4 regions of the Nocardia sp. NPDC004340 genome follow, and region 2 is predicted to be linked to each of the others. Evidence: riboswitches for the same ligand, from Rfam matches in the RefSeq annotation. Region 2 holds a riboswitch; each other region holds the start of a gene.
What was found. A riboswitch is a leader RNA that binds a small molecule or an ion and turns the genes downstream of it on or off. The one in region 2 is predicted to bind S-adenosylmethionine.
Positions count from the first base shown of each region.

Region 1: it holds a riboswitch for S-adenosylmethionine, as region 2 does, so the genes downstream of both, ACWEOI_RS00415 (bifunctional o-acetylhomoserine/o-acetylserine sulfhydrylase) here and ACWEOI_RS03490 (aminotransferase class V-fold PLP-dependent enzyme) in region 2, are expected to answer to the same signal.
Region 3: it holds a riboswitch for S-adenosylmethionine, as region 2 does, so the genes downstream of both, ACWEOI_RS07035 (rhodanese-like domain-containing protein) here and ACWEOI_RS03490 (aminotransferase class V-fold PLP-dependent enzyme) in region 2, are expected to answer to the same signal.
Region 4: it holds a riboswitch for S-adenosylmethionine, as region 2 does, so the genes downstream of both, ACWEOI_RS11950 (ABC transporter substrate-binding protein) here and ACWEOI_RS03490 (aminotransferase class V-fold PLP-dependent enzyme) in region 2, are expected to answer to the same signal.

Region 1 is NZ_JBSGDW010000001.1:83,522-90,794, forward strand. It holds gene ACWEOI_RS00395 (BTAD domain-containing putative transcriptional regulator) at 1-235, opposite strand, end outside; gene ACWEOI_RS00400 (hypothetical protein) at 285-905, opposite strand; gene ACWEOI_RS00405 (MFS transporter) at 1,021-2,427, opposite strand; gene ACWEOI_RS00410 (TetR/AcrR family transcriptional regulator) at 2,654-3,391, shown strand; SAM riboswitch class IV at 3,425-3,536, shown strand; gene ACWEOI_RS00415 (bifunctional o-acetylhomoserine/o-acetylserine sulfhydrylase) at 3,633-4,982, shown strand; gene metX (homoserine O-acetyltransferase MetX) at 4,979-6,142, shown strand; gene ACWEOI_RS00425 (hypothetical protein) at 6,401-6,562, shown strand; gene ACWEOI_RS00430 (DUF3017 domain-containing protein) at 6,678-6,923, opposite strand; gene ACWEOI_RS00435 (tRNA (cytidine(34)-2'-O)-methyltransferase) at 7,022-7,273, shown strand, end outside.
Region 2 is NZ_JBSGDW010000001.1:799,942-807,214, forward strand. It holds gene ACWEOI_RS03455 (DHA2 family efflux MFS transporter permease subunit) at 1-222, opposite strand, end outside; gene ACWEOI_RS03460 (crotonase/enoyl-CoA hydratase family protein) at 346-1,167, opposite strand; gene ACWEOI_RS03465 (2-oxo-4-hydroxy-4-carboxy-5-ureidoimidazoline decarboxylase) at 1,317-1,631, shown strand; gene ACWEOI_RS03470 (YbaK/EbsC family protein) at 1,673-2,146, shown strand; gene ACWEOI_RS03475 (flavin reductase) at 2,296-2,760, shown strand; gene ACWEOI_RS03480 (LysE family transporter) at 2,763-3,395, opposite strand; gene ACWEOI_RS03485 (biliverdin-producing heme oxygenase) at 3,550-4,218, opposite strand; SAM riboswitch class IV at 4,586-4,699, shown strand; gene ACWEOI_RS03490 (aminotransferase class V-fold PLP-dependent enzyme) at 4,755-6,068, shown strand; gene ACWEOI_RS03495 (hypothetical protein) at 6,084-6,272, opposite strand; gene ACWEOI_RS03500 (DUF2752 domain-containing protein) at 6,291-6,755, opposite strand; gene ACWEOI_RS03505 (TetR family transcriptional regulator) at 6,851-7,273, opposite strand, start outside.
Region 3 is NZ_JBSGDW010000001.1:1,590,549-1,597,821, reverse strand. It holds gene ACWEOI_RS07055 (HAD-IIA family hydrolase) at 1-106, shown strand, start outside; gene ACWEOI_RS07050 (MarR family transcriptional regulator) at 107-568, opposite strand; gene ACWEOI_RS07045 (DJ-1/PfpI family protein) at 565-1,203, opposite strand; gene ACWEOI_RS07040 (O-succinylhomoserine sulfhydrylase) at 1,311-2,525, opposite strand; gene ACWEOI_RS07035 (rhodanese-like domain-containing protein) at 2,522-2,944, opposite strand; SAM riboswitch class IV at 2,959-3,074, opposite strand; gene ACWEOI_RS07030 (Rv0361 family membrane protein) at 3,138-3,572, opposite strand; gene ACWEOI_RS07025 (FAD-dependent oxidoreductase) at 3,795-5,186, shown strand; gene ACWEOI_RS07020 (amidohydrolase family protein) at 5,278-6,144, shown strand; gene ACWEOI_RS07015 (CoA transferase) at 6,245-7,273, shown strand, end outside.
Region 4 is NZ_JBSGDW010000002.1:979,141-986,413, reverse strand. It holds gene fusA (elongation factor G) at 1-1,396, shown strand, start outside; gene ACWEOI_RS11970 (SRPBCC family protein) at 1,543-1,968, shown strand; gene ACWEOI_RS11965 (MarR family winged helix-turn-helix transcriptional regulator) at 1,961-2,398, shown strand; gene ACWEOI_RS11960 (GNAT family N-acetyltransferase) at 2,426-3,253, opposite strand; gene ACWEOI_RS11955 (HAD family hydrolase) at 3,342-3,953, shown strand; SAM riboswitch class IV at 4,109-4,227, shown strand; gene ACWEOI_RS11950 (ABC transporter substrate-binding protein) at 4,299-5,459, shown strand; gene ACWEOI_RS11945 (ABC transporter permease subunit) at 5,460-7,273, shown strand, end outside.

The DNA.
Region 1 (7,273 bases), 720 kb from region 2:
GCCGATCCGGCTCCAAGGACCGCCGCAGATACGAGATGTGCGCCTGCAACGCTCCCGAGGCCTTCGGCGGCGGCTCCCCCTGCCACAGATCCTCGATGAGCCGATCCGCCGAAACCACCTCGCCCCCGGCCGAAACCAGGCGCGCCAGCACCGCCCCCTGCCTCGGCCCGCGCAAAGGGGCGGGCCGACCATCCACCGTCACCCGTAGTGCGCCCAGCACTTCCACGAAAACCACGGGTGATACATCGCCTGCGACAGCCGGACCGTAACCGCCGCGGCGAGCCTCACGATCGGAGCGCGCGCACTCCGGCCAGCGCGAGCACCAGTCCGACCCCGATCGTCCCCGGAATGATCCACCAGCCCTCCGCCCCCGGAAGCCCTTCGGCCCCGGCCATCGCGAGCACCGCGACGATCAGCACCACCGCGCCCACCCGGCCGAGCAGCGGACGCGGGGCGGCGAGCGCACACCCGGCCAGCAGCAGGAAACCCACCAGGAAGGCGGCGGCGAGCGGCCCGTTGACCGGGAGCGCGGCCTCCTCGATGGCGGTTTGCTCGTGGTGCGACAGCCGCGAGGCGACATAGACCTCGTGATACGCGCCGATCGGGATCGCGACCGTGAGCCCGACGAACAGCAGGACCCGGGCGGCCGCGGAAACCTTTGCGGGCCAACCCTTCCCATCGCGCCAGGCGGTGAGCAGCACCGGCAGGCCGACCGCCATCAGCACCGCGCCCGTGCCGAAGGTCAGGTGGGCGGCGGCCCAGGTGGCGGACTGTTCGGCCGCCTCGGAGTGTTCCAGCGGGTGCAGGGCATTGCCCACGGCGAACAGCACGCCCCCGGCGATCAGCGCGCCCGCGCGCAGCCGGAGGTCGGGATCAGTCGCGGTGGGCACTTTCGTCATCGTCATGGTCGTACTGTCGGCCGGGGCAATGCACCGCGACTTGCCGCCGACTTGCGGCCGAAACGACGCGTGCCCGCCGCGAGACTCGCGGCGGGCACGGTGCGGAATCACCGGCGGTGGCTCACACGCCCACGTGCACGGCGTGCTCGTCACCCTCGAGCAGGTTCTGCGGCTTGTCCCGGACCATGAACGCCGCGATCGGAACGCACAGCGCGAAGAAGATCGCGCCGATCAGGAACGCCACGTTGTAGGAGTGGATCGAGGCCCGCTCCATCACGTGGTCGACGGTCACGTTGTTGCGCACGTACCGCTCGGCCACCTGGACCGAGATGGTGGTCAGCAGCGCGGTGCCGATGGAACCACCCACCTGCTGGGCGGCGTTCAGCAGCGCGCTGGCCACGCCCGAATCCTCGGCGTCGACCTGGTGCAGCGCGGTGGTCTGCATGGACACGAACAGCGCACCCATGCCCAGGGCGATCAGGATCATGGCGGGCAGCAGGGCGGTCGCGTAGCTGTCGCCGTACTCCAGCCGCGACAGCCACACCAGGCCCGCCGCGCCCAGCACCGAGCCCGCCAGCATGAGCGGCCGCGGCCCGATCTTCGGTAGCACCGCCGAGGCGATACCCGCCGACACCACGATGCCCGCCGGGAACGGCAGGAACGCCACACCCGTCTTCAGCGCCGAGTAGTGCTCCACGATCTGCAGGTAGAAGCTCAGGTTCAGGAACATGGCGAACATGGCGATCGGCACCAGCAGCGCGATCAGATACGACCCGCCGCGGTTGATCTCACCCGGAATACGCAGCGGCAGGAGCGGATTCGCGGTCCGGGCCTCGATGGCCACGAACGCCGCCAGCAGCGCCACACCCACCACGAACAGGGCCAGCGTGGTGGAGGCGGTCCAGCCGTCGGAGGCCGCGCGGCTGAAGCCGTACACGATGGAGATCAGGCCGAGGGTGACGGTGACCGCGCCGGGCAGGTCGTAGCCGCCGGTGCGGGGTGCGGGCACATCCTTGACCACGAAGGCGAACGCGCCGGCCAGGGCGAGCAGCGCGACCGGGGTGTTCACCAGCAGCGACCAGCGCCAGTTCGCGTACTCGACGAGAGCGCCACCGGCGATCAGGCCGAGCGCGGCGCCCGCCGCCGACACACCGGCGAACACGCCGAAGGCCCGGGCCCGTTCCTTGGCCTCGGTGAAGGTCACCGACACCAGCGACAACGCCGCCGGGGCCAGCAGCGCGCCGAACGCGCCCTGCAGCGCGCGGCCCGCGAAGAGTTCGGCCTGGTTCTGGGCGAGACCGGCCAGCGCGGAGGCCGCGGCGAAGCCGATCAGGCCGACCATGAGGATCCGGCGGCGGCCCAGGTAGTCGGCGAGGCGGCCGCCGAGCAGCAGCAGACCGCCGAAGATCAGGGTGTACGCGGTGAAGATCCACTGCTTGTCACCGTCGCTGATGTGCAGATCCTGCTGCGCGAACGGCATGGCGATGGTGACGATCGTTGCGTCCAGGACCACCATCAGCTGTGCCATGGCGATTACGCCGAGCGCCCACCAACGCCTGGAATCTTGTGCGGGACTTGCTTTTTCGTCTGTACCGAGAGCGTCCGTCGCTACGGTCATGAGCCTCTCCTCTGGAGTTCGAAGGCAGCTCCACCATAGTGACCCCCACCGACAATTGGCGTCAAGGGAAAAATGTCGCAGCGCGACAGTTGTCATACTGGGACAGGAAAACGCAGGAAGGACCTACGATGGAGGGATGTCGGAGTTGTCAAGTCACATCGGTGTGATCTCGCGTCACCGCCCCGGCCTGCGTGAACGCAAGAAGCAGCAGACCAGGACCCGGATCATCGACGTCGCCCTGCGGTTGTGCGGCGAACAGGGCTTCGACGCCACCACCGTCGAGCAGATCGCCGACGCCGCCGACGTCTCCCCGCGCACCGTGAACCGGTACTTCGACAGCAAGGAGGCGATCGTCATCGCCCCCATCGAGGGCTGGGGACAGGCCCTCGCCGATCAGCTGCGCGCCCAGCCCGTCACCGGCGACGAGATGGAAGCGCTGCTCGGCGCGTTCCTCGCGGTCGTGGAGCAGATCATCGACTCCGACGCGCCCGTGCCGTTCCGCTGGTTCCAGCAGATGCAGCGCATCACCCGCGACAGCGTCGCCGTGCGCGCGCTCAGCATGGAATCGGCCGACACCAAGACCCGGGCCATGTCCGAGGTGCTGGCCGAACGCCTGGGACTGCCCGAGGACCACCTGACCGTGCGGCTCATCGCCACCACCTGGCACGGCATCGTGCGGGTCGGCATGGAATGCGAGTTCGAGGACAGCGACGAGTTCCCGGACTGCACCACCGTCACCACCGCCCGCATGCTCGCCGACAGCGTCCAGGCGGCATTCGACGAATTCCGGCGGGTCTGTTGTGGTGCGACAACGCTATTTCCCCCCGTAAACGGGGGAAATACCACCGAGAATGCGACAAACCCCACTGCGTAGATCGGGCCGGACGGCCGCTAGAATCCCGCATTAGGTCAAGAGCATCAGCGTTAAGGCCCCGGCTTGCTGATCGGCAACCCTCCAGCTGCGGTGGGGTGCTCCGGGTGCAGACCGGGCGTTCGAGGGCCGAACGCAAGCGCAACTAGGAGGTCTACCGAAATGTGTTGTTGTCGAAGCCCATTCGCTTCTCGATAACGTCAAACTTCCGCCATTCGGCGACCTTGTTTTTGGAGCAGAACACATGAGTGACTCGACCGCGCCCGCGGCCGTCCCCGCTGACGGCACCCTGGATCCGGCCAACTGGTCCTTCGAGACCAAGCAGATTCACGCCGGCCAGGCTCCCGATTCCGCCACCGGAGCCCGCGCCCTGCCCATCTACCAGACCACGTCCTACGCGTTCCGCGACACCGACCACGCCGCCGCGCTGTTCGGACTCGCCGAGCCGGGCAATATCTACACCCGCATCATGAACCCCACCCAGGACGCGGTGGAACAGCGCATCGCCGCCCTCGAGGGTGGTGTTGCCGCGCTGCTGCTGGCCTCCGGACAGGCCGCGGAGACCTACGCGATCCTGAATCTCGCCGAGGCCGGGGACCACATCGTGGCCAGCCCGCACCTGTACGGCGGCACCTACAACCTGCTGCACTACTCGCTGCCCAAGCTGGGCATCCAGGTCAGCTTCGTCGAGGACCCGGACGACCTCGAGCAGTGGCGTGCGGCGGTGCGACCCAACACCAAGGCGTTCTACGGCGAGACCGTCGCCAACCCGAGCAGCTCGGTCCTCGACATTCCGGGCATCGCCGAGGTCGCGCACGCCGCCGGGGTGCCGCTCATCGTGGACAACACCGTCGCCACCCCGTACCTGATCCAGCCGCTGGCGCTGGGCGCGGACATCGTGGTGCACTCGGCCACCAAGTACCTGGGCGGACACGGTTCCGCGGTCGCGGGCGTGATCGTCGACGGCGGCTCCTTCGACTGGACGGTGAAGAACGAGGCGGGCGAGTCCCGCTTCCCCGGCTTCACCACCCCCGACCCGAGCTACCACGGCGCGGTCTTCGCCGACCTCGGCGCTCCGGCCTACGCGCTCAAGGCCCGCGTGCAGCTGCTGCGCGACCTGGGCGCGGCGGTGTCGCCGTTCAACGCGTTCCTCATCGCGCAGGGTCTCGAGACGCTGAGCCTGCGCATCGAGCGGCACGTGGCCAACGCGCAGGCGGTGGCCGAGTTCCTCGCCGGGCAGCCCGGTGTCGAGAAGGTCTACTACGCCGGACTTCCCAGTTCGCCGTGGTTCGAGCGGGGCAAACAGCTGGCACCGAAGGGCGTGGGCGCCATCGTGTCCTTCGAGCTGGCCGGCGGAGTCGACGCGGGCAAGAAGTTCGTGGAGGCGCTGGTGCTCCATAGCCATGTCGCTAACATCGGGGATGTGCGCTCGCTCGTCATCCACCCGGCATCCACCACGCATTCCCAGCTGACCCCGGCCGAGCAGCTGGCCTCCGGCGTCACGCCTGGTCTGGTGCGGTTGGCCGTGGGCATCGAGGGCATCGGCGACATCCTGGCGGATCTGCGCGCCGGACTGACGGCGGCGGCAAGTTGACCGTGAACATCGAATCGCGAACGTCCCGGCACGCGGCGGAGCTGTTGCTGCCGCCGCCCGACGGGACGCTCGGGAGCATCGCCATCGGCGATGTGGAACTCGAGAACGGGGCCGTGATCCCCGACGCCACGCTGGCCGTCCAGCGGTGGGGCGAACTATCGGCGAACGCGGACAACGTGGTGCTCGTGGAGCACGCGCTGACCGGCGACTCGCACGTGGTCGGCCCCGCCGACGTGCACCACAACCAGGCCGGCTGGTGGGACGGCATCGTCGGCCCCGGCGCGCCCGTGGACACCCGCGAATGGTGTGTCATCGCGACCAATGTGCTCGGCGGCTGCAAGGGCAGTACCGGCCCGGCCTCGCTGGCCCCGGACGGGAAGCCGTGGGGCACCCGGTTTCCCGCGCTGTCCATCCGCGACCAGGTGACCGCCGAGGCCAAGCTCTTCGACCTGCTCGGCATCGACCGCCTGGCCGCCGTGATCGGCGGCTCCATGGGCGGCATGCGGGTGCTGGAGTGGATGATCGGCCGGCCCGAACGGGTCGGCGCGGCCCTGGTGCTGGCGGTCGGCGCGCGCGCCACCGCCGACCAGATCGGCACCCAGACCACCCAGATCGCCGCCATCAAGGCCGATCCGGACTGGCAGGGCGGCGACTACCACGGCACCGGGCGCGCGCCCATGACCGGCATGGGCATCGCCCGCCGCATCGCGCACCTGACCTACCGCACCGAGGGCGAGCTCGACCACCGCTTCGAGAACCACGGCCAGGGCGACGAGGATCCGCGCGCGGGCGGCCGCTACGCGGTGCAGAGCTACCTGGAGTACCAGGCGGACAAGCTGATCGCGCGTTTCGATCCGGCCACCTATGTGCTGCTCACCGAGGCCATGAACCGCTACGACGTAGGTCGCGGCCGCGGCGGCGTCGCGGCGGCGCTGGCCTCGACGCCGGTGCCGTGCGTGATCGGCGGGGTGGACTCGGACCGGCTCTACCCGCTGCGCACCCAGCAGGAGCTGGCCGATCTGCTGCCCGGTTCCAAGGGGCTCGAGGTCATCCACTCCAAGGACGGGCACGACGGGTTCCTGACCGAGACCGAGGCGGTCGGCAAACTCATGCTGGAGACCATGGAACTGGCCCGCGCCCAGCGCGTGTCGGGTCACTGAGCCGACGCTGCCCGAACGGCGGCGCCACCGCTGCCATCGCGCCGGTGTCGCCGCTGCCCGAATAGGGTGTCGCCGCTGCCCGAATGCCGTATGTCCGCTGCCCGGCCGCTGCCACAGCCGACGGCACGTTACGCGACGTATCGGGCCTGTTTCCAGTGAATTGTCCTGACGCGCTTTCGGTTTCGCGCGCATGACGCCTCCGTAACCGGTGTTCCGGAATACGTGTGCAGCGGGCATATCAGCCGTAATGTATTCGGCATGACCGCCGCATTCGATGACATGGATCTCCGCGATCTCGTCGATCTGCTCTCCGAGGACGAGCAGCGTGAACTCCGCCCGGCCATACTCCGTGTCCTGCACAGACTCCCGGACCAGGAAGTGCTGCGACGCGAACTCGGCCGCCGCATAACCTCGTTCTAGCTATCCCCCAGCGCCGCCGGTTCGCACCGGCGGCAGAACAACTCGCTCATCTTTTCCAGCGCCGCGACTCCGGTCGCGGCCCCGGCCCCGCGCCCCGCGAGGCCCAACGGCTCCGCTACGTGACGCCGAGACTGCTGATGGTCGCCGCCAGCACGATGATCGCGACACCCAGCACGGTCAGCCAGACCACATCGAAACCCTTGCTGCGCACCGCGAGCAGACCCACCCGATCGGTGGGCAGCATCAGCCGCAGCGCCGCCGCGAGCAGCGTCGCGCCGCCGAAGAAGAATGTTCCGCGCCGCCAGCGATCCCAGGCCAGGAAGACCACGGCCACCACCAGCACCGCGCCCACCAGCAGCATGGGCAGATTCTCGCGGGCGAACTCCCCCGCACGACTGCTGCGACTCTGGGGTGCGGCATGGGCTGGACTCACCGCACGAGCTTAACCGCCGCTCTGCAATGCTGGATCCCGTGTTCCATCTCGTGTTCTTCGAACCCCGCATCCCGCCCAATACCGGCAACGCCATCCGACTGGCCGCCGGCACCGGCTGCGCACTGCACCTGATCGAACCGCTCGGCTTCGACCTATCCGAGCCGAAGCTACGCCGGGCCGGGTTGGACTACCACGACCTGGCCGTCGTCACCGTGCACGAGAGTCTCGCCGCCGCCTGGGAGGCCATCGCCCCCGAACGGGTCTTCGCCTTCACCGCC
Region 2 (7,273 bases):
GGGCGTGGCCAGTGTCGCGGTGATCAGGTACGCGGTGGTCGCCCAGGCCTGTAGCGAATACCCGTTCAGGTCATCGGCGATGGTGCGGATCGCGGTGGACACGATCGTCTGATCGAGCGCCGCGAGCAGAATGCCCAGCAGCAGCCCGGAGAGGATCACCAATATCTGCCGATGCGTGAAGCCGCCCTCGCCGGTCGCTTCGCCCACTTCGGATGTCGCCATGCCATACCTCCAGCCCCGACCAAAACGATAGGCCGGGAACCGGAGGCATGGGGTCCCTTTTCGGGACCGGGCCCGAAGGGTGGGGGTTCCAGGGGCGAAAGCCCCTGAGAGCCACGAGAGTTGCTATTTACCCTTGAACTGCGGGTCCCGCTTCTCGAAGACGGCCTGGATGGCCTCGGTCAGGTCCTCCGAGGGCAGGAACGCCGAGTTCCAGGCGGAGACGTAGCGCAGCCCGTCGGCGATCTTGCCGCGCTTGGGCTGGTCCAGGACGTCCTTGATGCCCTGCACCACCAACGGCGGGTTGGCCGCGATCTCGCGCGCCATGGCGTAGGCGGCGTCGAGCACGGCTTCCTGGTCGGCGTACACGTCGTTGACCAGCCCGATCTTCTCGGCGCGGGCGGCGTCGATGTCCTTGCCGGTGTAGGCGAGTTCGCGTACGTGTCCCTCGCCGATGATGCCCGGCAGCCGGTGCAGCGAGCCGATGTCGGCCACGATGGCCACCTTGGCCTCGCGCAGGCTGAACTTGGCGTCGGCGCTGGCCAGCCGGACGTCGGCGGCGGCGATGAGGTCCAGTCCGCCGCCGATGCACCAGCCGGAGATGGCCGCGATCACCGGCTTCACGCAGTCGGCGACCGCGGTCACCGAGTCCTGCATGCTGCGCACGTGCTTGAGGAAGTCGGTGCGGGGCCCGGCGAGCGCCTTGTCGGCCAGCAGCGGCCCGAACAGCGGGCTCATGGCCGGGAGGTCCAGTCCGTAGGAGAAGTGCTTCCCGGAGCCGGTGAGCACGATGGCCCGGATGTCGGGGTTCGCGTCGAGCTCACCGAAGATGATCGGCAGCTCGCGCCAGAAGTCGGGGCCCATGGCATTGCCCTTGCCGGGACCGGTGAGTGTCACCTGGGCGATGTGGTCCTTGCTTTCGACCTCGAAAGCCTTCCATTCGGTCATCGGTCCAGCGTATAGGGGTTACCCGCGAGTAGGTAGGCCGGTGTAAACCCTGTGCTAAATCTGCTGCGTCCCACCGTTTTCACCACACGGGGAGGCGGACGATTATCGCGTCCGCACAAACTGCTCCTCCTGTGTGTGAGGTCACGATGATGCATCACGGAATCGGCCTCGACCGCTTCAACGCGCTCCCCCGCCATCGCGCGATTCATGCCCTGTACGAATGCTGCTGCAATGTCACCTGGGCGCAGAAGATCGCCGACGGCCGCCCCTACCCCGGCCACGCCGCGTTGCAGACCGCGGCGGCCGCGGAACTGCGCGCCATGTCCGCCGTCGATCTGGAACGGGTCTTCGATTCCTGTGCGCACCAGCCGGTTTCGGAGCGCACCGTGGAGGAGCTCGCCCCGATCGTGTCCAACCGCCTGACCACGATGCTGGGCCCCGAGGAGGGCTACCCCGACTACTGATCCCCCCGCACATCCACCGCAATCGCTCTACCCTGGTTGCCATGCGCAGGTCCCTGCCACCGGTCGCGTCGAAGGTTTCCGACACCTTGATCGCGCGCGGCCATCACGGGGTGATCATCACCCAGCCCACACCCACCCCCACCGCGCGCGATGCGGCCGACGCGGTCGGCGTCACCATCGGGGCCATCACCAAATCCCTGGTGTTCCTGCTCGACGACGACCCCGTACTGCTGCTCGTCTCCGGCGCGCACCAGGTGCATCTGGCGCGCACCGGGCAACGTCTGGAGGGCACGCTCAGCCGGGCGCCCGCGGCCATGGTCCAGGAGGTGACCGGGCAGCCCATAGGCGGCGTCGCGCCGCTCGGGCACCCCACCAACCTGCCCACCTTCGTCGACAACGCGCTGGCCCAGTACCAGGAGCTGTGGGCGGCGGGCGGGCATCCGAACACCCTGTTCCGCACGACCTTCGGCGAGCTGTGCCGAATCACCGCGGGCCTGGCCATCGACGTGGACTGACCGCCGTCGACGGGGTTTTCCGCCGGCGTGGAATACCTGGGCCCGCGACCACGTAGGTTCTTGACGTGACCGATTCTCCGACGCCCGGCGCCGAGTTACACGTGCCCGACGACCTGAGCGGCATCACCGCGCAGCAGTTCCGTGCCGCCATGCGGCACTATCCGGCCGGCGTCACCATCGTCACGCTGAACTCCGCGCAGGGTCCGGTCGGATTCACCGCGACCTCGTTCGCCTCACTGTCGGCGCAGCCGCCGCTCATCTCGTTCAATATCGCCGAGACCTCCTCCAGCATCGAGGCCATGCTCGGGGCCGAATCGGTGGTGGTGCACTTCCTGGGCGAACATCAGAAGCATCTGGCGCAGCGGTTCAGCCGGTCCGCCGAGGAGCGCTTCACCGACAAGTCCTTGTGGGCCACGCTCGGCTCCGGCGAACCGGTCCTGCACGGCACCCCGATCTGGGTGCGCGCGACCGTGCACCAGCTGATCCCCGTCGGCGATCACACGCTGGTGATCGGACTGGTCACGCAGGTGCACGACAACACCGAGAGCTCGCCCGCGGCCGGCCCGCTGGTGTACTACAACGGCGCCTATCACCGCGCCGAGATCGCCGACTGACCTCAGGCCGCCGAGGCCGCGGTGCCGATACCCAGCGCCGCCAGGATGGCCGCGCTCGCCTGTTCCAGCCGGGCCCGGATCCGCGGCCGCTTCAACAGCGTGACCGCGCGGGCGGCGGCCACCGCGAGCAGGATCATCTCGATCGCCGCGATGCTGGATTCGATGGCGCCGAGGGTGAGCGTGTTCAGGAAGGTCACCTCGGTCAGGAACTGCGGCAGCACCGCGAGGTAGAACAACCCCACCTTCGGGTTGAAAACACAGGACAGCAATCCGGCAGCGAACGCCGAGCGCATCGACGCGGGCGTGCCCTGCGCGACCGTCACCTCCGGCTCGGCCTCCGCGTTCCGTGCGCGCCGATGCTCGACCAGCGCCCGAATCCCCAGGTACAGCAGGTAGATTCCGCCGATCACCTTCAGCGTGCGATACGCGGTCGCCGACTGTTCCAGCAACGCTGCCACTCCGGCCGCCACCACCGTCGCCCAGACGATCCCGCCGAACGCCGAGCCCACCGCCGCCGCGATCCCGGGTCGCGGTCCGGCCATCGAGAATCGCAGCACCAGAAAGGTATCGGGACCCGGTGTGAGCGCCAGCAGCACGCACAACCCCGCGAAACTCAACAGCAGCGGAAGACTCATGCCCTCCATGGCAACCCATCGCGGCGACGCGACGCAAGGGTGATATCGCTGACCCTGCCCCCGACGAGCAGGGCCAACGGTGCGCCCCCGAGCACGGCGAAGGCCGCCGCCCCCGCCTGGTGGACGGAGCGCGACGGCCTCTGGTGACGGTGTTCTAGTTCCGCGCGCCGAACTCCGCACCGAGTTCACGGAACAGATCGGTGTTCATCGTGAACGCCAGTCGCGCCTCGTCGAGCACGCGATCGACTTCGGGACCTTCGAGGGGAAGCTGGTCCAGGGCCTCGCGGTACTCGCGCTTGAACGCGGCCGGATTGGTGATCTCGTCGAAGACGTAGAAGCGCACGCCGTCGCCCTTCTTGGGCAGGTCCCACAGCTTCTCGGCGGTGCCGCGGATGACCTGGCCGCCGGAGAGATCACCCAGGTAGCGGGTGTAGTGGTGGACGACGTACCCGGCCGGCCACTCCTGCGCGCACTCTTCGATGCGGGCGGCGTAGGCGGCGGTGGCCGGCAGCGGCTGCAGCTCGTCGCGCCAGTTCGCGCCGCCCAGGTGGGCCAGGTCGGTCTCGAGCGCGGCCAGGCGCGCCAGTTCCGGCTTCACGAACGGGCCCGCGACGGAGTCGGATGCCAGTGTGGCGGAATGCTTTTCGAGGGCCTCGTAGACGAACCAGAGCTGGCCGGTGTAGCGGAGGAAGGCCTCGACGCCGAGCTGGCCGGTGAGCAGGTCACGCATGAACGTGGAGTGCTCGGCCTCGTTGTGCTGCTGCTCGGTCGCGGTGCGAATGAGCGTCGAGAACGGGGCGGCGGCGGTGTCCGTGTCCAACATGGTCGGGCTCCTCGTGGTCAACTCCGGGGGCACCACTTTGGCTACCCTAACTTCCTCATCGACCCTACGCCCCAGCAACGATCGCGCGATTCGAACTTTGCGGCCCACCCACTCCAACTTTCGGATGATTTTTCCGATTCGCCGGTGCCGTTGGTCACAGGTTCTCAGCGGGCCTGGAGGTCGTGTGCGGTCCGCCGCAGCGCCACCGCGGCCCGGGCGAAGTAGTCGAAGAGCACCAAGCCCCTCGGCCGCGGCGGCGAACGGTCCCCGGCCTCGAACGCTGCGTCTCCGCCGTGAAGATCTGACCCGGCAGGCCGGGCCGGGCAGGGTTGACAAGCCCGCGACGCGTCTGCCAATCTCGCACTCAGGTCATGAGTACCAGCGCTAAGCCCCGGCTAGCTGGTCGGCAACCCTCCACCGCGGCGGGGTGCTCCGGGTGACGACCGGGCCGTCGCCCGACCGGGCGCGGCAAGCGCGGACTCACGATCGATTCCTGTTTTCCGATCGCGTGTCCCCTGAATCCGATGGGATTTGTGATGACCGCTTTCGCCGACCAGACCTGTGCTCCCCTCGCCACCGTGTCCGGCTGTGACCTCCGGGTTCCGCTGGTCCAGGGCGGGACCACGGGCTACGCCAACTTCGACTACGCCGCCAGCGCGCCCGCGTTGCGGCAGGTCACCGACCGGGTCGCCGACCTGCTGCCGTTCTACGCCAGCGTGCACCGCGGCGCCGGATACGCCTCCCGCGTCTCCACCGACTGCTACGAATCGGCCCGCGGCTCCGTCGCCCGCTTCCTCAACGCCGCCGACGACCAGGTGGTGGTCTTCACCCGCAACACCACCGACTCGCTGAACCTGCTGGCCGCGTGCGTGCCCGGCGACACCGTGGTGCTGGATGTCGAACACCACGCCAACTTCCTGCCCTGGACCCGGCACGGCCGCCGCGTGGTGCCGGTCGCCGACACCATCGAGGAGACCATCCAGCGACTGGTCGCCGAACTGTGCTCGAAACCCGCTGCGCTGCTGGCGGTTACCGGCGCTTCCAATGTGACCGGCGAACTGCTGCCGCTGGAACGGCTGGCCTGGATCGCGCACCAGTGCGGCACCCGCATCCTGGTCGACGCCGCCCAGCTGGCCCCGCACCGACGGATCGACCTGCGCACCACCGGCATCGACTACCTGGCCTTCTCCGGGCACAAGGCGTACGCGCCGTTCGGCGCCGGCGTCCTGGTCGGCCGCCGGGACTGGCTCGACGCCGCCGAGCCGTACCTGGCGGGCGGCGGCGCGGTGCGCTCGGTCACCGCCGACAGCGTGGAGTGGGCGCCCGCGCCGCAGCGCCACGAGGCCGGTTCCCCGAACGTGCTCGGGGTGGCCGCCCTGGCCGCCGCCTGCGACGCGCTCGCCGACCTGGACGAGACCACCGTCGTCGAGCACGAGCAGTACCTCACCCACCGGCTGCGCTACGGGCTGAAAACCGTTCCGGGCGTGAACTTCCTGCGCGTGTGGCGCGACAGCACCGACGCCGTCGGCATCGTCGCGTTCACGGTCGACGGCTTCGAGCCCGGCCAGGTGGCCGCGTACCTCTCCGCCGAACACGGGATCGGTGTGCGCGACGGACGGTTCTGCGCGCACCCGCTGCTGTCGCGGCTCGGGGTGGACGCGGCGCTGCGCGCCAGCATCGGACTCGGCACCACCGCCGCCGACGTGGACCGCCTCATCGACGCCGTCGCCACCCTGGTCGAGCACGGTCCGAGCTGGGATTACGCCCGCACCGACGGCCACTGGAACCCGATCCCGGAAACCCGGCCCTTCGGCGGTTCCGCGGACGGCGGAGCACCCTGCGGATTCTGAGTCGCGCGGAGCGGGTCAGGGCACCATGTAGCGAGCCGCGAGCTCCTCGACGAAAGGGTCGTCCTCGCTGACGGCTTCGAGCAGGTCCAGATCGTTCTGGACCGATACCTGCCGGGTGTCCTGCCGCTCCGGATCGGGCGGTCCGTCCTCGTCGAGCTGGCGGATCAGCTTGTTCCGAACCCGCTCCTTCAGCGATTCGCTCATAGCAAGAGCATCCTCCGCCTAGACGGGTGCGATCCACGTACCCCACGGCGTGTTCCGGACGACCGTGAACACGACGAGGAAGGCCACCGCGATCCACATCGCCGACCTGGGCAGAATCCGCGGTAGTCGCGGCGGCGTCGCCCGGCCCCGCCAGGCGCGCACCAGCCAGGTGCCCCACCAGGCGAGGAAGCCGAGCGTCAACGGCAACAGCAGCACATTGCTGTGGATGGCGTCGAGGAACCGGCCATCGGTCAGATTGTGCAGGCCGCGCAGGCCGCCGCAGCCGGGACACCAGTACCCGGTCAGTTCGTAGAACGGGCAGAACCCGTAGGCCCCCTGCACGTGCGGGTCCCGGAAGTGCAGCAGCGCCAGGCCGCCGGCGACGGCCGCGCCGCTCAGCAGCGGGAGTCCGACGCCGAGCCGTCGCGGGCGCGTCGGCCCTGGTTCGGCTCCCGCCGTCGGTACTGCTGCCGTGGTGTCCACGAGAATCAACGGTAGCCGGGCCGCCGCCCACCTGCCAGGTCGCGCCGAACTTCGCACCCCGGTCGCGCTGGGTCACATCCGATTGTGTTGCGGCCTCAGCGGATCGGGGCGCGTTCCACGACCGGGGCGGTGAGCGCGCCCGCGAGCATGTCCACGATTTCTCCCCAGGCATCCACATCCCCCGCGGCGACCTTGCCCGCCTCGACCGCGCGTTCGTGATCGGCGAGCAGCGCGAACAGCACGGTCGGCAGCGCGCGCAACCGCCGCAGCCGCAAGCGTTTCGGCAGGTCGGCGAGTTCCCGATCGAGCTGCTGCATGATCACGCGGACCGAGGTGCGCTGGGCGGAGGCCAGATTCGCGGCATCGGTGACGGCTCGATGGGTGTGGATTTGTTCGAGGAAGCGCGCGTAATGGTGGATCCCGTGCCGGTCCCCCAGTTCGAGCATGGGGATGACCAGTGCTTCGAGCAGGTCGTGAACGCTGGTCACGCCGGTGCCGGCCTGTTCGGCCAGCAATTC
Region 3 (7,273 bases), 790 kb from region 2:
CATCTCCACGCCCGCCATGGTCGAGCAGTTCCCGTACCGCCCGACCGCCATCCTGCCATCGGTCGCCTCGCTGGTCGGCAAGACCAAGGACCCGTTCGCGCTGTAGTCAGGCGGCGCCCGTCGCGTCGTCCTCGAGTGCGTCGAGGGCGGCCGACAGGGTCGTCAGCGCGTCCACGACCCGCTCCAGCTCATCCCTGCCCAGTTGCGCGACAAGGCGTTTCGCCATCGCCGCGTGCTGCGGGTCGATCGCGCGGACCGCGTCGTGACCGGACTCGGTGATGGCCACCAGCTTGGCGCGCCGATGCGCCGGATTCGGCTGGTACTCGACGAATCCCTTGCCCTCCAGCACATCCGCGATGCGCTGCACGCTCTGCCGGGTGATGCCCATCTCGCGGGCGATGCCCGCCACCGGCAACGGCCGGTGCAGGATCGCGCCCAGTACCTGCCACCACGCCACCGTGATCCCGGACGGCCTCGCCAATTCCTCGGCGATGCCGAGGAATTGGCCGTTCAGCTTGAACGACGTGACCGCCGCCGTCGCGAACAGTTCCTGCCCGGTGCGCGTCACCGCGCGGCCGCCCGCTGCTGCTCGTACTCGTAGAGCGTGTAGAAGCCCGCGGGATCGTTGTTTCCGTACAGCTTGTACCAGGCCTCCAGCACGTGCGGCTCGAAAATGTCCAGGCGAGCAAGGATCTCGCGCGCGAACTCGACCGGGCTGGTGCCGGACGCCGTGATCACGTCGCCACCGGTGACGGCGGGCGTCTGGACGAAGTGCTCACCGCCCGCGTAGCCGCTGTAGGCCAGGTATTCGGCGGCATTGCTGGTGTGCGGCCGATCGTCGAGCAGCCCCTCCTGCGCCAGCGCGAAGGTGCCACCGCAGATCGCCGCCACCGGGATCCCGGCCGTCACGAACTCGCGGGCCTTGCGGGCGAAAGCGGCGGGGGCCTCGGGATGAAGCTCGGTCTCCAGGCCCGGCAGGATCAGCATGGCACTGTCGCCCGGCTTCAGATCGTCGAGGACGACGTCCGGCAGGACGCGCATGCCACCCATCGAGGTGATCGGTTCGGCGCTGACGGCGACCGTCTTGACCTGCCATGTTCCCGGGTCACGGTGCCAGAGTGCGCGATTGATGTGTGCGGTCGCGTGGCCGACCTCCCAGTCCGAGAAGGTGTCGTAGACGGCCATGTGCACTGTTTTCATCATGACAGCATGCTGTCATTTTTGACAGCATGCTGTCAAGATCATTCGGGTCCATGAACGACGAAGGGCCGGAACCCCATGGGTTCCGGCCCTGTCGACTACTCGTCGGCTCAGCTCAACGCGTGATCCAGATCGTTGAGCAGATCCTCCACGTCCTCCAGACCGATGGAGACGCGCAGCACGCCATCGGTAATGCCCACGGCCGCACGGCCTTCCGGCCCCATCGCCCGGTGGGTGGTGGTGGCCGGGTGGGTGATCAGCGTCTTCGCGTCACCGAGGTTGTTGGAGATGTCGATGATCCGCAGCCGGTTCAGCACCTCGAACGCGCGCTTCTTGGCCTCGTTGTCGCCGGCCTTCAGCTCGAAGGTGATCACCGTGCCGCCGCCCGACATCTGGCGCTTGGCCAGCTCGAACTGCGGATGCGAGGACAGGAACGGGTACTTCACCCACGCCACCGCCGGATGCGACTCCAGGAACTGGGCGATCTTCAACGCCGAGTCCACCGACTGGCGCAGGCGCAGCGGCATCGTCTCCAGACCCTTGAGCAGGGTCCAGGCATTGAACGGGCTCAGCGCCGGACCGGTGTGGCGCATCAGGTTCTTCACCGGGCCGTCGATGTACTCCCGCGGACCCAGGATCGCGCCGCCGAGCACCCGGCCCTGGCCGTCGATGTGCTTGGTGCCCGAGTAGACGGTGATGTCCGCGCCCAGATCGAAGCCGCGCTGCAGCAGCGGGGTGGCGAAGACGTTGTCCAGCACCACCTTCGCGCCCGCCGCGTGCGCCAGATCCGAGACCGCGCGCACATCGGTGAGAGTCTGCATCGGGTTCGAGGGGGTCTCGAAGAAGACGGCCTGGGTGGGGACGGACAGCGCCTGCCCCCACTGGTTCAGGTCCTCGCCGTCGACGAACACCGTCTCCACGCCCCAGCGCGGCAGGATCTCGTTGGCCACCACGAAGCAGGAGCCGAACAGGCTGCGCGCCGCGACCAGCCGGTCACCGGCGGACAGCAGCGCGCCCAGCGCGGTGAACACCGCCGACATGCCCGACGCGGTCGCGAAACAGGCTTCCGCGCCGTCGATCAGGCGCAGCCGCTCCTCGAACATGGCGACCGTCGGGTTGCCGTAGCGCGAGTACACGAAGTGCTCGATATCGCCGGTGAAGGAGGCCTCGGCCGCCTCGGCGCTCTCGTAGACGAAACCCGAATTGAGGAACAGCGCCTCGGAGGTCTCGTCGAAGCCGGAGCGCCGGGTGCCGCCGCGGACCGCCTGGGTGGCGGGGCCGACGCCCTCGGGGAGCGGTTTCTCGAAAGAGCCGCCGGTGATCATGACTGCCTCCACGGAAGTCCGTCGGCGCGCCAGCCGGTGCTGCCGCGGTGGCCTTGGCCGTCGAGCGCACCCTCGAAGCCGTCGACCACATTGAACGAGGGGGTGATGCCGAGTGTGGTGGCGGCGGTGGCCGCGCCGATCGAACGCTGGCCGGAGCGACAGATGAAGATGACGGGCGCGTCCGAGTCCGGGGTCCGGTGGGCCAGCGACTGCTTCAGCAGGTCGGTGAACCGGGCGTTGGGGGTACCGGTGACGTCGACCCACTCGATCAGCGCGGTCGGACGGCCGATGCCGCCGGTGTCGGGCACGCCGACGAACCGCCACTCGGCCTCGGTGCGCACGTCCACCAGGACCGCATCGGGGTTGTCGCGCAACAACTCCCACGCCTGCTTGGGCGTGATGTCACCTGCGTAGCTCACTTGTACCTCCTGAGAATCCGCACTTGCCGCACCGCTGTCCGATGCGAGGCCAGGTCGTCACCCGGAGCACCCCACCGCGGAGGAGGGTTGCCGACCAGCCAGCCGGGGCTTGGCGCTGGTACTCATGACCTGGGATTGAGATTGCCGAAGAACCGTCCCCACTGTCAAACCCCAGTGAGGTATTCGGCCGTTGTCACGAATTACAGACCAACCAGCGGGAATTCTCCTTGGCGAAGTGCCACGTCGACGTCGTCGGCGCCCCGGCGACGGTGAACGTGACCTGCGCGGTGGCCTGGTCGCCCGTGACGGACGCGTCGGTCAGCTTGTCGAAGGCGATCGAGCCGCCGGTCGCGGTGGCCGCCTTCAGCGGCGAGGCGTTCTCGTCGAATCCCTTGCAGGACAGCACCGGGTCGTACTTCCCGGAGTCGTTGCGGGCCATCACGAACTTGGTCGCCGCCAGCGAGAGCCGATCGGAATCTGTGACATTCTTCTCAACCGGCGACACGACCGACGCGATCACGATTCCCAGGATCACCACCGCGATGATTCCCGCCGCCACCAGGAACGGCCACATGCTGCGGGTCTCGTTCTGGTCGATCCGGATCGGGGTCTCCTCGGCGTCGCTCATGGGTAGATCATGCCTGGTCCCCTTGTGCGGGCCGCCGCGTGCCATCGATAGAATCAGCAGAATTTCCCGCCCCAGCGCGGGAATAGCAAGACTACGCAGCAACGCTGCAGCGTCGGGGGCCAACGGAGGCCGCCGAGGCCAGAGCGTCAACTTAGCCTAAGCTAAGAGCGACGGCTGAGTTTTGACGGCAAGTTAGTTTCGACCCAAAGGGTGCGCGGAAGAATGACCGAACAGAGTGCAGCGACCCGCCCGCTACGCATTGCGATCGTGGGCGCAGGACCGGCCGGCATCTACGCCGCCGACGCGTTGATGAAGTCCGACGCGGACGTGAGCATCGATCTCTACGAGCGCATGCCCGCGCCCTTCGGCCTGATCCGCTACGGCGTGGCGCCGGACCACCCGCGCATCAAGGGCATCATCACCGCGCTGCACAAGGTGCTCGACAAGCCGCAGGTCCGCCTGCTGGGCAATATCGACTACGGCGTCGACATCACCCTCGAGGACCTGCAGCAGTTCTACGACGCGGTCATCTTCTCCACCGGCGCCAACGCCGACCGCGCGCTGGGCGTCCCGGGCATCGACCTGGACGGCTCCTACGGCGCCGCGGACTTCGTGTCCTGGTACGACGGCCACCCCGACGTCGCCCGCACCTGGCCGCTGGAGGCGGAGAAGGTCGCCGTCCTCGGCGTCGGCAACGTCGCCCTCGACGTGGCGCGCGTGCTCGCCAAGACCGGCGACGAGCTGCTGCCGACCGAGATCCCGCCGAACGTCTACGAGGGCCTCCAGGCCAACAAGGCGCTCGAGGTGCACGTGTTCGGCCGCCGCGGTCCCGCGCAGGCCAAGTTCACCCCGCTCGAGCTGCGCGAGCTCGACCACTCGCCGACCATCGAGGTCATCGTCGACCCCGAGGACATCGACTACGACGAGGGCTCCGAGGCCGCGCGCCGGCACTCCAAGCAGGTCGACATGATCTGCAACACCCTCGAGCAGTGGGCCATCCGCGACGTCGGCGACCGCCCGCACAAGCTGTTCCTGCACTTCTTCGAGAACCCCTCGGAGATCCTGGGCGAGGACGGCAAGGTCGTGGGCCTGCGCACCGAGCGCACCCAGCTCGACGGCACCGGAAACTGCAAGGGCACCGGCGAATTCAAGGACTGGGACATCCAGGCCGTGTACCGCGCGGTAGGCTACCTGTCGCAGAACATCCCGGCCCTGCCCTTCGACGACCAGGCCGGCACCGTGCCCAACGAGGCCGGTCGCGTGATCGTCGACGAGAACGCCGACGGCGCGGCTCGCTACATGCCCGCTACCTACGTCACCGGCTGGATCAAGCGCGGCCCGGTCGGCCTCATCGGCCACACCAAGGGCGACGCCAACGAGACCATCGCCTGCCTGCTCGACGACGCCGCCGACTTCGCCCCGGCCGCCAAGCCGGAGCTCGAGGCCGTCACCGAGTTCCTCGAGGGCAAGGGCATCCCGTTCACCACCTGGGCCGGCTGGTACCGCCTGGACGCGCACGAGCGCGCCCTCGGCGAGCCGCAGGGTCGCGAGCGGGTCAAGGTCGTCGAGCGCGACGAGATGCTGGCCGCCTCCGAGCCCGACAAGGCCTCCTGAGCGGTTATCGACCCGACGTCCTGACCAGCGTGAATCCGCCTGCCGGACAAGGTTGTCCACACTTGTCACCGTTCTGAGGCATGCTGATCACGTGTTCGATGCCCATCTCCACATCTTCGATCCGCGGTTCCCGCTGGTCGAGAACGAGGGCTACCTGCCCGACCCGTACACCATCGCCGACTATCGCAAGCGCATGTCCCGCTTCGATATCGACGGTGGCGCGGTGGTCAGCGGGTCCTTCCAGGGCACCGATCAGAGCTATCTGCTGGCCGCCCTCGCCGAACTCGGCGAGGGCTGGGTCGGCGTCACCAATCTGCACGTCGACGCGAGCGACGCCGAGATCCTCGCGCTGAGCAAGGCCGGGGTGCGGGCCATCCGGTTCAACCTCAAGCGGGCGGGCGGCGACATCGTCGGGCTCACCATGCTGGCCCTGCGCGCCTACGAACTGGCCGGGTGGCACGTCGAGCTCTACATCGACGGGTCCATGCTGGGCTCGCTGGAACCGGTCATCACCAAGCTGCCCAAGCTGTCCATCGACCACCTGGGCATGTCCGACGACTGCCTGCCGTACCTGCTCAACCTGGTCGATCGGGGAGCCAAGGTGAAGGCCTCCGGCTTCGGGCGGGTGGCCATGAACGTCGGCTCGGCCCTGCGCAAGATCCACACGGTCAACCCCGAAGCCCTGATGTTCGGCACCGATCTGCCGGGCACCCGGGCCGGGCGGCCCTTCCGCGACGCCGACATCTCCCTGCTCGCCGACTCGGTGGGCTCGGATCTGCACAAGGTCCTGGAAGACAATGCCCGCGCCTTCTACGGCCTGCCCGCCAAGGTCCGCGACTTCGAGGACCCGGCCGCGAACCGCTCGACCGGGGAACCGCCGACGCTGCGGCTGCCGCGCTCGGAACTGCCCGGTCCCCAGCACCCGGCCACGCTCCCGCTGCCCCGCATCGATCGATAGGCCGCGCCCTCCGCGCTTCCGAACCTTCGCGTTATTGTCATAGCGTCAACACCGGCGAGTGAGCCGGTGCGCAGCATTCGACGACGAACCGAGGTAGGGCGTGAGCACTCCATCCACCGCCAAGCAGGGCCCGCTCGCGGGCATCCGGGTTGTTGAACTGGCCGGCATCGGCCCCGGTCCGCACGCGGCACTGCTGCTCGCCGACCTCGGCGCCGACGTGGTCCGGGTCCAACGGCCCGGCATGCTGCCCGGCTTCATGGAACGCCCGCAGTGGCGCGGCCGCACCATCGTCGAGGCCAACCTCAAGGATCCGGCCGACATCGAGAAGGTGCTCGGCCTCATCGAGAAGGCCGACGTGCTGCTCGAGGGCTTCCGCCCCGGCGTGACCGAGCGCATGGGCCTGGGCCCCGACGCCGCGCTGGAGCGCAACCCGCGCCTGGTCTACGGCCGCATGACCGGCTGGGGCCAGTACGGCCCGATGGCCGACCGCGCGGGCCACGACATCAACTACATCTCCCTCACCGGTGTGCTGAACGCCATCGGCCGCAAGGGCGAGCGGCCGGTCCCGCCGCTGAACATGGTCGGCGACTTCGGCGGCGGTTCCATGTTCCTGGTCTTCGGCATCCTGGCCGCGCTGGTGGAACGCCAGAACTCCGGCAAGGGCCAGGTCATCGACGCCGCCATGATCGACGGCGCGCTCGCGCTGTCGCACATGATCTGGGGCATGAAGGGCGTCGGCCTGTGGTCGGACGAGCGCGGCACCAACCTGCTCGACACCGGCATGGCGTTTTACGACACCTACGAGACCTCCGACGGCAAGTACATGGCAGTCGGCTGCATCGAGCCGCAGTTCTACGCCGAACTGCTGCAGGGCCTGGAGATCTCCCCCGAGGGCCTGCCCAACCAGCTCGACCCCAACGGCCAGGACCAGCTGCGCAAGCTGTTCACCGAGAAGTTCAAGACCAAGACCCGCGACGAGTGGTGGGCGATCTTCGAACACACCGACGCCTGCACCACCCCGGTGCTGACCTTCACCGAGGCCGAGCAGAACCCGCACATCCAGGCCCGCACCGGCCTGGTCGAGATCGACGGCGTCGTGCAGCACGCCCCGGCCCCGCGCTTCTCGCGC
Region 4 (7,273 bases), on a different contig from region 2:
CCGCAAGGCGTTGGAAGAGGCCGTGGCCGAGCGGAGTTCGGCGGCGCTCGAGGAGTTCGTCGAGCGCTCCGCGCTGTCCGCGGGCGCCTTGGCCGCCGCGCTGCGGGAGCTGACGCTCTCCGGTGAGGTGGTGCCGGTGCTGTGCGGTGCGGCGTACCGCGATATCGGTATCGAGCCGCTGCTCGACGCCGTGGCCGCCTACCTGCCGTCGCCGCTGGATCGGCCGGCGGTGGGCGACGGTGCGCGGGCCGCGGATCCGGCGGAACCACTGGCGGCGTTGGCGTTCAAGGTGCATGCCACGTCGACCGGCAGGCTGACGTTCGTCCGCGTCTACTCGGGTGTCCTCCGCAAGGGTGACACCGTGCTGGACGCGGGCAGCGGTCGGCGCGAGCGGGTTTCGCGCATCCTGCGGGTGCAGGCGGACCGGCACGCGGAGGTGGAGTCCGCGCCCGCGGGCGACATCGTCGCGCTGGTCGGCCCGAAGGCCGTGCGGGTCGGCGCGACCCTGTGTGCTCCGGAGGCCCCGGTGCTGCTGGAGCCGCCGGCTCCGACCGAGCCGGTGGTGTCGGTGGCAGTGGAGGCGCGGACCGGCGCCGAGGCCGAGAAGCTGGCGGTGGCGCTGGCCCGGCTGGCTGAGGAGGATCCGTCGCTGACGGTGCGGACCGATCCGGAGTCGGGGCAGACGCTGCTGGCAGGGCTGGGCGAGCTGCACCTGGAGGTCGTGGTGGAGAAGCTGCGCCGCGACCGCGGGCTGAGCGTGACGGTCGGCCGGCCGCAGGTGGCGTACCGGGAGACCGTGGTGCGCGGCGTGCGGGGCTTCACCTACCGGCACGCCAAGCAGGACGGCGGTTCGGGGCAGTGGGCGCACATCGTGTTCGACGTGCGGCCGCTGCGCGAATCCGAGCCCGGCGCCACGGGTTTCGAATTCGAGTCCACGGTGGTGGGCGGCCGGGTGCCGGCGGAGTTCGTGCGCGCGGTCGAGGCCGGGTGCCGGGACGCCCTGGCGGAGGGCCCGCTGGCGGGTCATCCGGTGACGGGTCTGCGGGTCACGCTCACCGACGGCGCGACGCACTCCAAGGATTCGTCGGACCTGGCGTTCCGCACCGCGGGCCGCCTGGGGCTGCGGGAAGCCTTGCGCGCCAGTGCCATGGCGGTACTGGAACCGCTGGTGGAGCTCACCGCCACGGTGCCGGAGGACCATGTCGGCGCGGTGCTCGGTGATCTCGCCGCCCGGCGGGGCCGGGTGACGGGGTCGGTGACCCGGACCGGCACGGTGGTCGTGACGGCCACGGTCCCGCTGGCCGAATTGTTCGGCTACGCAACGCGTTTGCGGAGCCGGACGCAGGGCCGGGGCACGTTCACGACGCGCCCGCTGGGTTACGCGCCGGTCCCATAGCGGTCGGACGCCCGGTGGCGGCGGCACATGGTGTCGCCGTCATCGGGCCCATCCATCGGTCGCGGGTCGCCGACCGGGGTTGATTGTTGTCGCGACGACGGTTACTGTTGTTGCAACAACATATTTCCCCGATATTGGAGACGACGATGATGTACTCGTTCACCGAAGAGGCCGTGATCACCGGCGACCTGGACCGCGTCTGGGCGGTCGCCACCGATGTCGACCGCTGGTCGGAATGGGACCCGCACGAGGAGAAGTCCCGTATCGACGGTGAGTTCGCGGCCGGGACCAAGGGCTGGGTGAAGCCGAAGGGCGCGCCGGCCGGGCCGTTCACTATCGTGGCCGTGGAGCCGGGACAGTCGTGGACCAGTGAGGCGGGCATCCCGTTCGGGAAGCTGCGCGGTCACCGCACCTACGTCCCGCTCGGCGACGGCCGGGTGCGGGTGGCCGAGCACGTCGAGGTGCACGGGCCGATGGGCCCGCTGTTCAAGCTCGTCTGGGAGAAGGGCATGCGCGCGGACATGCCGCTGACCTTCGCCGCATTGGAACAGGAGGCACGACGGCGTGGCTGAACCACGGGGACCGCTCATGAGTCCGGGCTTCTGGCTGCATCACGCCGCCCTGGAGTGGCGGGCGACGCTGGAACGCAATCTGCGTCCGCTCGGGCTCACGCCGACCCAGTTCAATCTGCTGGCCTCGGCGGGCTGGCTGGGCCGGTCGGGTGAGCTGCCGACCCAGCAGCAGGTGGCGGACATGTCGGGCGCGGATCGGATGATGGCGTCCAAGGTGATTCGCGGTCTGGAGGAGCGGGGGCTGCTGGCGCGACGGGCCGACCCCGTCGACGCCCGCGCGCTGCGGGTCGAGATCACGGCCGAGGGCAGGGAATTGGCGAGCCGGGCGGTGCGGATCGCCGTCGACACCGACGAGCAGCTCTTCGGCGGCGACGGCGATGTGCTGCGCGAGCAGCTGAAACCCATTGCCGCGCACCGGCTGCCCGGCTGACCGGAGGGACGCCCGGTCGGGTGTCGATCAGGCTTTGACCAGGATGGCCCGGGTGTAGAGCAGGCTGAACCCCTGCCGTTGCACGTTCTGCTGCGATTTCGATCCGGGCTGGGTGGTCACCACCGCGATATCGCAGCCCGCCGCGCTCGCCTCGGCCAGGCGTACCGACAGCAGTGAGGATTGGACGCCGTGCCGCCGGTGGGCGGGATCGGTGGCCGCGCCGGTGAGCTGGGCGACGCCGCGGGCCAGCCGCAGGCTCGCGCCTCCGGCCACCCGGCCGTCACGCCGGGCCAGGAACCGCCGCACCCCGGCCGCGCCGGTGAGGTCGCGCATGGCGTTGGCGATGATCTCGGCGGGGAATTCCTCGTGCGAGGCGACGCCCTGGGTGTCGGGGTGGGCGAAGCCGTCCGCGACGACGTCGAGCCAGGCGTCGAATTCGTCGGCGCCGCTGGGCGTCACCTCGACGCCGGACGCGACGTCCGCGGTCAGCGCGGCGCCGAGTTCGCGGCCGAGCACGTTCTCGAACGACACCAGCCGGTACCCGCGTCCGGTGAGCAGTTCCCCGACGCCGGGGTCGCCGAGTTGGGAGACCTCGGCCTGCACGGGCGTCTTGCGGGCCGCGAACAGCCGCTCGATCTCGTCGAGTTCGGCCTCGTCGGGTATCCCCGCGAAGCCGAGCCCGGCGATCTTGTTCAGCGGTGATCCGTCCTCGGCGAAGGACGCGACCCCGCCCGCGAGGGGGATCACGAAGCCGGTGTCCGGTCCGAGCCGGGCCGCGGCGGCCGCGCTGCCCTTGGCGATCAGTTCGGTTTCGACGCCCTCGATGCGGGCGGCGAGGTCGGTTCCACAGAACAGCGTTCCCTGATCGCTCGGCATGGTCCGAGCTTAGGTGGCGGCCCTGCCGCGGGGCCTCCGATTTTCCGCGGCCCGTAGGGTTCGGGATGTGGCTGGTGACCTGGTGGTCGGATTCGACCTGGATATGACGCTGATCGATTCGCGGCCGGGGATCGCCGCGGTGTGGGACGCGGTGGCCGCCAGGACCGGGGTGGCGATCGATTCGGAGCTGGTGGTGTCGCGGCTGGGTCCGCCGCTGGCGCACGAGGCGGCGCAGTGGTTCCCGGAGCACGAGGTGCCGGGTGTGGTGGCCATGTACCGGGAGATGTACCCGGAGTTGGCGGTGCACGCGTCGGATCATCTGCCCGGTGTGGTGGACGCGCTGGCCGCGGTGCACGAGGCCGGGGGCCGGGTGCTGGTGATCACCGCGAAGAACGGGCCGCACGCGCAGCTGCATCTGGATCATCTGGGGCTGGCGGTCGACGAACTGGTCGGCGGGGCCTGGGCGGAGGAGAAGGGGGAGGTGCTGCTCGAGCGCGGCGCCTCGATCTATGTGGGTGATCATCTCGGTGACGTGCGCGCGGCCAAGGTGGCGGACGCGACCTCGGTGGCGGTGACGACCGGACCGTACGCGGCCGAGGAGTTGTCGGCGGCCGGCGCGGACGTGGTGCTGCGGGACCTGACCGAGTTCCGGGCCTGGCTGACCGCGCATCTGACATAGGGGTGAGCGGCGGCATCGGCGGGGGGCGATGCGGCCGCGGGGGCAATTCGCGGGGGTGACAGGGGATTTCCCGGCGGCGGGGCCGGGCGGTGTTTGGCATCAGGGTGATTCGAACGGTGTCGGCCGCCGGTTGTCACGGCTACCTTTCTGGACACGGTCACGAGTATCAGCGTTTTTCGAGCCCCGGCTCGCTGATCGGCAACCCTCGCGTGGGCGGTGGGGTGCCCCGGGTGACGACCAGGCGCTGCCCGACCGGGTGGCGCAAGCGCCAGGACCGCGCATTCCTCTGTCGTGGTCGTGTCCCCCTGCCCGGCCGTGTGCCGGTGCGCGAATGTAGAGGTTGCAATGAGCAGGATCTTGTCCCGGTCGCGTGGTTTCCGGGTGGCGGTGGGTGTCGGGGCGGCGGCGTTGGTCGCGAGTCTGGCGGCGGCCTGCGGTAGCGAATCGTCCGGAAGCAGTTCGGACACCGTGTATTTCGGGGTGTCGGGGCCGAAGACGGGCAATTCCGCCGAGTACGGGCGGCTCTGGCAGCAGGGGTTCGACCTGGCGCTCGACGAGATCAATGCCGCGGGCGGGATCAATGGCAAGAAGGTGGCGCTGAAGTGGGAGGATTCGCAGTCGGATCCGAAGCAGACGGTGCCGATCGCGACCAAGTTCGTGGGTGATCAGTCGATCATCGCGGAGCTGGGCGATTTCTCGTCGCCCGCGTCGATCGCGGCGTCGCCGGTGTACAACCGGGGCAAGCTGGTGCAGTACGGGTTCACCAACTCCGCGGTGGATTTCACCAAGGCGGGGGACTATTCGTGGAGTCCGTCCATCACGTTGGACGTGTACCAGGAGCGCAATGCCGAGTGGGTGCGCTCCAAGGCGAAGAAGGTCTCGGTCGTCTACCTCGAAACCGACTGGGGTAAGCAGGCTTTCAAGTACTTCGAGCAGTTCGCCAAGGAGAAGGGCATCGAGATCGCCTATTCCTCGGCGATCCTGCCGGATTCGCAGGACTTCCGGCCGGTCCTGATCAAGGGCCGGGACGCCAACCCGGAGGCCTTCGTGCACCTGGGGTACGGACCGGACGGTGCGCTGGTGGTCAAGCAGCTGCGGGATGTCGGGTTCACCGGGCAATTCTTCGGCGGGCAGAACACGCCGCAGTTCATCGAGCTGGCGGGCGCCGCGGCCGAGGGCGACATCGTGAACGGTGTGTTCACGCCGTCGGATCCGAGCCCGAAGGTGCAGAACTTCGTCACCAAGTTCCGGGCCAAGTTCAATACCGACCCGGGCGATTTCAATGTGTACGCCTATGACGCGCTGAACGCGGTGGTGAAGGCCGCCAAGGCGGGCGGCGCGACCCGGGAGGGCGTGCTGAAGGGGCTGCGCGAGGTCAAGGACTTCGACGGAATCGGCTTGGGCACCTTCGCCTTCGATCAGCAGACGCGCCGTCCCAGCGGGGTGAAGCCGATCGAGCTGATTCTGCAGAACGGCAAGTTCGTACCGGTCGGAAGCAAGAAGTAGATGTTCGACACGCTCATCGCGGGTCTGGTCCACGGCAATGCGTACGCGCTGATCGCCGTGGGCATCACCCTGATCTTCGGGGTCAGCAATGTCATCAATTTCGCGCACGGCGCGATCTTCGCGTTCGGTTCGGTGCTGGGCTGGTGGCTGATCGCCCAGCACGGGGTGCCGTGGTGGGCCGCGCTGGTCGTGGTGGTGGCGGTGACGGCGCTGGTCGGTGTGGCCATCGACGTGCTGGCGGTGCGGCCGCTGCGCCGGGCCCCGGCCATCGCGGCGCTGCTGGCGACGGTGGCGGTGGGGCTCATCATCGAGAACGTGGTGGCCCTGGTGTTCGGGCCGGACACCCGGCCGTTCCCGCAGGTGTTGTCCACCAACAACTTCCAGGTGGGCGGGGTACGGTTCGGCACCTCCGACGTGGCCATGTTCGCCATCACCCTGCTGGTGATGGGCGGGCTGTGGGCGTTCCTGCGGTTCAGCCGGCACGGGCTGGCGATCCGCGCGACCGCGCAGGATCCGGATGCCGCCGCGCAGATGGGCATCGGGGTCGGGCGGGTGCAGTCGCTGGCCTTCGCCATCGCCTCCGGGCTGGGCGGGCTGGCCGGCATCTTCGTCGGCCTCTACAACTCGAACATCTCGCCCACCAGCGGCGGCGTGGTCGGCATGACCGGCTTCGTGGCGGCCACCATCGGCGGGCTCGGGTCGATTCCGGGCGCGGTGCTCGGCGGCTTCGTGCTCGGCCTGGTGGAGGCGTTCGGCATCTACTGGTTCGGGGACGGCTACCGGGATCTGATCACGTTCGGACTGCTGGTGATCTTCCTGGTGCTGCGGCCCGGCGGGCTGCTGGCCCGGCCGCCCGCCATCGAATCCGAGCCCATGACCGGGACGTTCCTCGGCGCGGGCCGGGAGTTGCGGGTGCGCTGGTGGCACGCGCTGCTGGCTTTCGGTGTTGCGGGCGTGGCGATTCCGTTGATCGCCGACGACTACGGCATTTCGGTGGGCACCCAGATCCTGGCGTACGCGATCATCGCGGTGTCGATGACCCTGGTGGCCGGATCGGCCGGGCAGCTGGCCATCGGGCAGGCCGGGCCGATCGCGATCGGCGCGTACACCTCGGCGGTGCTGACCGTGTCGCACGGGTGGGCGTTCCTGCCCGCCATCGTGGCGGCGGGTGTGGTGGCGGCCGTGGTGTCCTCGGTGCTGGCCGCGCCGCTGTGGCGGCTGGGCGGGCACTACGTGGCGATCGCGACGCTGGGCATCGGCATCGTCACGGTGGCGATCATCCGCAACTGGGAATCGGTGACGCGCGGCAGTTACGGCATCTTCGGGATTCCCGCGCCCAGCGTCTTCGGCTTCGAATTCACCACGCACACCGACATTTTCCGGCTGGAGCTGGTGGTGCTGGCCGCGGTGGTGGCGTTGATCGTCGGCGTGCAGCGGTCCCGGCTGGGGATCGCGATCCGGGCCATCGGGGCCGACGAGGTGGCGGCACGCTCGGCCGGCGTGCCGGTGCGCGACTACAAGGCGCTGGCGTTCGCGGTGGCGGCGTTCTGCTCCGGGATCGGCGGCGCGCTGCTGGCGCACCAGTACTCCTATATCGATCCGACCGTGTTCAACCTGCCGATGTCGCTGCTGGTGGTGACCATCCTGGTGCTCGGCGGCACCGCTTCGCCGTACGGCGCGGTGCTGGGCGCGGTGGTGCTGATCGGCGCGCCGGAGCTGCTGCGGCTGGCGCCGTCGTGGCGAATCGTGTTGTACGGCTTGGTGTTGTTGCTGGTGGTGCGGTTCCGGCCGCAGGGAATTCTGGTGAGGAGGGA